DNA from 2 places in the Mycobacterium sp. Aquia_216 genome. Region 1 is predicted to be linked to the other one. Evidence: riboswitches for the same ligand, from Rfam matches in the RefSeq annotation. Region 1 holds a riboswitch; the other holds the start of a gene.

What was found. A riboswitch is a leader RNA that binds a small molecule or an ion and turns the genes downstream of it on or off. The one in region 1 is predicted to bind cobalamin.
Region 2: it holds a riboswitch for cobalamin, as region 1 does, so the genes downstream of both, metE (5-methyltetrahydropteroyltriglutamate--homocysteine S-methyltransferase) here and OK015_RS11555 ((2Fe-2S)-binding protein) in region 1, are expected to answer to the same signal.

What each region holds. Positions count from the first base shown of each region.
Region 1 is NZ_CP113529.1:2,475,310-2,478,713, reverse strand. It holds gene recX (recombination regulator RecX) at 1-435, opposite strand, end outside; gene recA (recombinase RecA) at 404-1,441, opposite strand; cobalamin riboswitch at 1,605-1,734, shown strand; gene OK015_RS11555 ((2Fe-2S)-binding protein) at 1,778-2,455, shown strand; gene OK015_RS11550 (DUF3046 domain-containing protein) at 2,493-2,687, opposite strand; gene OK015_RS11545 (glycosyltransferase) at 2,711-3,404, opposite strand, start outside.
Region 2 is NZ_CP113529.1:5,058,224-5,061,627, forward strand. It holds gene OK015_RS23550 (TetR/AcrR family transcriptional regulator) at 1-15, shown strand, start outside; gene OK015_RS23555 (SDR family oxidoreductase) at 128-970, shown strand; gene OK015_RS23560 (SDR family oxidoreductase) at 990-1,631, shown strand; cobalamin riboswitch at 1,681-1,897, shown strand; gene metE (5-methyltetrahydropteroyltriglutamate--homocysteine S-methyltransferase) at 2,041-3,404, shown strand, end outside.

The sequences.
Region 1 (3,404 bases):
CAGCATCCCCACCAGCCGACGAGTGATCCGCACGTCGTCGGTGCTCAGCGTCTCGCGCCGCAGCTTGGCCCGCACCAGTTCCTCGGCCCGGTCTCGCTCGGCACCGGCGTCGATCCCGGCCAGCACCGTGTTGATGACTTCGTTGTCGACGCCCTTGGTGTGCAGCTCGGTGGCCAGGGCGCGCCGGCTCTTTCCCGCCCTGGCGCGCCGGGACTGCACCCACTGTTCGGCGAAGTCCCTGTCATCCACCAGCCCGACGTCGGCCAGCCGGTCGAGCACCCGGGCACTGACGTCGCCGGGGTATCCACGTTTCGCGAGCTGGCCGGACAACTCGGCCCGGGTGCGCGACCTCGCGGTGAGCAGGCGCAGGCACAGCGCCCGCGCCTGCTCTTCGCGGGCAGGCTCAGAAATCGACGGGGGTGGGCAGGACGTCATCGGTCACCACCGCCCCAATGCCGAGCTTTTCCTTGATCTTCTTCTCGATCTCGTTGCCGATGTCGGCGTTCTCCATCAAGAAGTTGCGGACGTTCTCCTTACCCTGGCCGAGTTGTTCGCCCTCGTAGGTGAACCAGGAACCGGACTTGCGGATGAAGCCCTGGTCCACGCCCATGTCGATCAGCGAGCCCTCCCGGCTGATGCCGCGGCCGTAGAGGATGTCGAACTCGGCCTGCTTGAACGGCGGCGCCACCTTGTTCTTGACGACCTTGACCCGGGTGCGGTTGCCGACCGCGTCGGTGCCGTCCTTGAGCGTCTCGATCCGGCGCACATCCATGCGCACCGACGCGTAGAACTTCAACGCCTTTCCGCCCGTGGTGGTTTCGGGACTGCCGAACATCACCCCGATCTTCTCGCGGAGCTGGTTGATGAAGATCGCGGTTGTTCCCGAATTGTTCAGCGCGCCAGTCATTTTCCGCAGCGCCTGGCTCATCAGCCGGGCCTGCAGACCGACATGGCTGTCGCCCATCTCGCCCTCGAGTTCCGCGCGCGGCACCAGTGCGGCGACCGAGTCGATGACCAGAATGTCCAGGGCGCCGGAGCGGATCAGCATGTCGGCGATCTCCAGGGCCTGCTCACCGGTGTCGGGCTGGCTGACCAGCAGGGAATCGGTGTCGACGCCCAGCTTCTTGGCGTAGTCCGGGTCCAGGGCGTGCTCGGCGTCGATGAACGCCGCGACGCCGCCGGCCGCCTGGGCATTGGCCACCGCGTGCAGGGCGACGGTGGTCTTACCCGAGGACTCCGGGCCGTAGATCTCCACGACCCGGCCGCGGGGCAGGCCGCCGATGCCCAGGGCCACGTCCAGTGCGATGGATCCGGTCGGAATGATCGAGATCGGCTGACGTGTCTCGTCGCCGAGACGCATCACCGAGCCTTTGCCGTAGCTCTTCTCGATCTGGGCCATTGCCAGTTCGAGGGCTTTTTCGCGGTCGGGGGCTTGCGCCATGGCGTCTCTCCTGTAGTCGTTGTTCTCTGACCGGTATCGGTCGGTTGGCCGTGACACTAGAGAGACCCACCGACAAGTCATCGTCGAACGATCCCCACAGTAGACGAACACCTGTTCGATTCAAGTTCGACACGCCGCGGGAGTTCCGTGTGGCAATATCGGCTACCGAAAGGGCGTCGACGGGCCTGCACGAAACGCTGAGGAAACCGGTGCGAATCCGGTGCGGTCCCGCCACTGTGATCGGGCACATCCTGACCCGAGAGCCAGATACTCATCGTCGGCGCTCCCTCACTGGACGCTGGGGCGGATCTCCCCGGAGAGGGTGGACGCGCACGCATGGACATCTCCGGCGAGCTTGCCGAAATATCAACCTACAAAGGGTTTTTCGCGCTGACCGTGGGCGGGACCGGGACCGGATGGCACCCGGTTCGCCAGGACTACGCCGACGGCTTTACCGATTTGATCGGCGCCACCGTGCGGCGCTACCGCTCGACGGACTTACGGATCGGCGCCTCGCTGGTTCACCTCGGCCATGCCACCCGGCTGTGGTCACCCGTGCTGGCCTGCGCATTGGCCCACGGCATCGTTCCGGTCCTCAACGATCTCGAACGTGCCGACGACGGAGCGCAGCTGCGCCTGCCTGAGCCCCTTGGACAGGCGGTCGAGGACATCTCGGCGGGGTTGTTGTATCGCGTTGTGGTGCAACACCACATGCAGCCGTTCGCGGCCGGCCTGCAGGTCAAGCTGGCGCCCGCGCTGCTGGCGGGCAACATCGCGTCCGCACTCGTCGGCGCATCGCGCGCACTGCTGGCGGTCCGGCCCGACTTACGCGCGCGGATCGTCGAGATCACCGACTCGCTGCTGGACACCGGCGTGCTGTCGGGCTCCGGCGTGATCACCGGCTCACATCTGGGCTTCCGGCGCGACAGCTGCTGCCTGTTCTATCGGCTGCCCGGGCGAGCCGTGTGCGGCGACTGCGTGTTCCGCGAGGCACCGCGGTCCACTCGGAGATGAGTGTGCGGCGGCGTTGCGGGTAAGCGGGTAAGCGGGTTCACCACTGGTCGCGGGGCACGTCGAAGTCGACGCACAATGCCCGCCAGACGTCGCGGGGCTCGACGCCGTCCTCGATCGCCTGGGCGGCGGTCCGCCCGCCGAAACCGGGCAGCACGTGGTCTACCAGTACCGATGCGCCGTACGCGGCGCCGAACCGCAGCACCACCCGCTCGTTGAACTCCGTCAGCCGCACGCCAGCCAAGATACCGAGCCCGGTCACCCGGCGAGCGCCAGCGCTTGATGGCATACCCGCACCGGGTCGGCGACGCGGTGGAGGCCGGCCGCGGCCGTGCGCGCGGCCTCGCGGTAGCGAGGTGTCGACAACACCTCACCCACCGCCCGGACCAACGCATCGGGGGTCAACGGACGAATCAGTCGCGCGCTGCCCTGGCGCATCACCCGGTTGGCGATCTCCCACTGGTCGCCGCCGCCGGGAACCACCACCAGCGGCACCCCGGCCAGCAGCGTCTTGGCCACCATTCCGTGGCCCCCGCCGCAGATCGCCAGGTCGGCGTGCGCCAACAGCTCGTCCTGACGTCCCAGGCCGACGGCCGCCCACGGCGGCACCGGAAGATCCGGTCCACCCAACCGCGATATCAGCAGGCGCGACCCCGCCGGCAATGTCTCCCCCGGCGTCAGGCACCCCAGGGCAACCTCGGCCAGACCTTCGGTCCCGATCAGGGCGGTCGACGGCGCGACGACCACCACCGGCCCCGCGCCGTCTGGAACCTCGAGGATGTGATCGGTCGGCTCGAAGTGCAGCGGCCCCACCACGACGGCCTCGGCCGGCCAGTCCGGGCGGGGCACTTCCAGTGCGGGCAGTGTGGCGATCAGCCGCCGCAGCGGGCCGGGATCGCGCGCCGGCAGACCGATCTCAACCCGGGATATCTCGCGCTGTCGTAGGCCGGCA
Region 2 (3,404 bases), 2.6 Mb from region 1:
GTCCGCGGCAAGTAACACCGCCTAGCTCGATCTCGACCGATCCGGCCCCGGTATTGAACCAAATAACTGTTACCCATACAGTTGAGCAATTAGAACCGCGTTGGCATTATCCGAGAAGGGGATTTCCATGTCTATTGTCGATCGGCTGCGCTACGACGGTAAGCGCGCGCTCGTTGTCGGCGGCGCGACCGGCATGGGCGCGGCCGCGGCCAAGTCGGCCGCGGAGCTCGGAGCCGAAGTCATCGTGCTGGACTACGCGCCGGTGGACTACGACGTCGCCCAGTCCGTCCAGGTCGATCTGCGCGACCCCGCCTCCATCGACTCCGCCCTCGAGCAGATCGACGGGCCCATCCACGCCGTCTTCTCGGCCGCCGGAGTCGCCGACGGAACCACCGACCTGTTGAAGATCAACTTCATCGGCCACCGCCACCTCATCGACCGGCTGCTGGAACGCAACCAGCTCCCCAACGGCTCGGCCATCTGCTTCATCTCCTCGGTCGCCGGCATGGGCTGGGAGAACGACCTGGAACTGATCAACGAGCTCCTGGCCACGCCGGACTACGCGGCGGCCGTGGCCTGGTCCGAGGCCCACGAGGCCGAGGGCATCATCCACTACGGCACCAGCAAGAAGATCATCAACCAGTACGTGGCCATGCAGGGCTATCCGCTGGCGAAGAAGGGTATCCGCATCAACGCGATCTGCCCCGGCCCGACGGACACCCCGCTGGCCCAGGCCAACGCGGACCTGTGGCTGTCCTTCGCCCAGGACTATCGAGACGAAACCGGCTCCAAGGTGCACACGCCCGAGCAGATGGGTGACACCATGGCGTTCCTCAACAGCGAGGCCGCGTGCGGCATCAGCGGGATCACCCTGCTGGTGGACTCCGGCCACACCATGGCCTCGATGACCGGCTCCTACGCCCCCGGCAAGATGATCATCGACATCATCATGGGCAAGGTCAAGCTCTAGGCGCGCTACCGTCGCAGGCATGGCACGCATCGTCCTCATCGGTGGTCACGGCAAGATCGCGTTGCAACTGGCCCGCATCCTGACCGATCGGGGCGACGAGGTGAGTTCGGTGTTCCGCAACCCCGACCACTCCGACGACGTCGCTGCCACCGGCGCCAAACCGGTGCTGGCCGACATCGAGCAGCTCGACACGACGGCGCTGGCCGGACTGCTGACCGGGCACGACGCAGTCGTCTTCTCCGCAGGTGCGGGCGGCGGTAATCCGGAGCGGACCTATGCCGTCGACCGCGACGCCGCGATCCGGGTGATCGACGCCGCCGCGCGGGCGGGCATCAAGCGGTTCGTGATGGTGTCCTACTTCGGTGCGGGTCCGGATCATGGCGTACCGCAAGATAATCCGTTCTTCGCCTACGCGGAGGCCAAGGCCGCCGCGGATGCCCACCTGCGCGACAGCGAACTGGACTGGACGGTGCTGGGTCCCGGCAGGCTCACACCGGAACCGGCGACCGGCCGCATTGCCGTCGGCCAGGGCAAGGGCGAGATCTCACGCGCCGACGTCGCGCTCGTCGCGGCCGCGGTGCTGGCCGACGACTCGACGATCCGGCGGACCATCGAATTCAACAATGGGGACATCCCGATCGCGCAAGCGCTGGCAGGCTGACTAAACTGCATCTCGCAGCTGGTCTGCTTGCGCCGCAACCGCGGCGTACGCATCGAGCGAAGCGGAACGTTAGTAAAGCTTCGTAAGAGGGAACCCGGTGAGAATCCGGGACTGTCCCGCAACGGTATGCAGGAACGACCGCCGTCAGAGTTTTTGGCAAGCACTGGTCACTGGGTCCGCCCGAAGACTGGGAAGCGACGGCCATTAGGAGCACCACCCGGTGCGCGCCTGCGAGTCCGGAGACCTGCCAGCCGTGCCGGGCGCGCCGCGTCCGGCGGCTCATCGCCTCGTGGAATGGGCGTTACGCTGCAGCCGTTGCGGTTATGTACCTAGGGGTGCTTACCGCGTCCGGATCGGCTGCACGTCCGCCGGCGGTGACCACCACGCCGATTGAAGGACGAAGAATACCGTGACCCCCCAAGCATTCACCGCGACGGTTGTCGGCTCTCCGCGCATTGGCCCGAAACGTGAACTCAAGCGCGCGACCGAGGGCTACTGGGCAGGACGTACCAGCCGAGCAGATCTCGAGAACATCGCCGCCACCTTGCGCCGCGACACCTGGAAGGGCCTGCTCGACGCCGGCCTGGACTCGGTGCCGGTGAACACCTTCTCCTACTACGACCAGGTCCTGGACACCGCGGTCATGCTGGGCGCGCTGCCGGCCCGGGCGGCACAGGTTCCCGACGACCTGGACCGCTACTTCGCCGCGGCTCGCGGCAACAAAGACGTCGCGCCACTGGAAATGACCAAGTGGTTCGACACCAATTACCACTACATCGTCCCCGAGATCGAGCCCGCGACGAAGTTCGCGCTGAACCCGGACAAGGTGCTCTCCGAGCTGAAAGAGGCTCTTGAACAAGGGATTCCCGCGCGTCCGGTCGTCGTCGGGCCGGTCACCTTCCTGTTGCTGAGCAAAGCCGTCAACGGTGGCGGCGCCCCGATCGAGCGGCTGCAGGAACTGGTGCCGATTTACTCCGAGCTGCTGTCGCTGCTGGCCGACAACGGCGCGCAGTGGGTGCAGATCGACGAGCCGGCCCTGGTGACCGACATCTCGCCCGACGCGCCGGCCCTGGCCGAGGCGGTCTACAACGCGCTGGGCAAAGTGAGCAACCGCCCCGCGATCTACGTCGCCACCTACTTCGGCAACCCCGGCGCTTCGTTGGGGGCGCTGGCCCGCACACCCGTCGAGGCAATCGGCGTCGACCTGGTTTACGGTGCCGACACCGCGATCGCCGCGGTGCCCGAGTTGGCGAACAAGACCCTGGTGGCCGGTGTCGTCGACGGACGCAACATCTGGCGCACCGACCTGGAGGCGGCGCTGGGCAAGCTGGCGACGCTGCTGGGGTCGGCGGCCACGGTCGCGGTCTCGACGTCGTGCTCCACGCTGCATGTGCCGTACTCGCTGGAGCCGGAGACCGGCCTGGATGATGCGCTACGGAGCTGGCTGGCGTTCGGGCAGGAGAAGGTCGCCGAGGTGGTGACGCTCGCCCGGGCGTTGCATGAGGGACGCGATACGGTCGCCGAGGCGATCGCGGCCTCCAACGCCGCCGTGGCAGCGCGCAAGAAGGACCCGCGCCTGCACAACGACCAGCTCCGGTCCCGTATCGACTCGATCGTCGCGGCGGGGACGCACCGGGGCGACGCGGCCGATCGCCGCGCCAGCCAGGACGAGCGGCTGCGTCTGCCCCCGCTGCCCACGACGACGATCGGATCGTTTCCGCAGACCGTCGAGATCCGCAAGGCGCGCGCCGCGCTGGTCGCCGGTGAGATCGA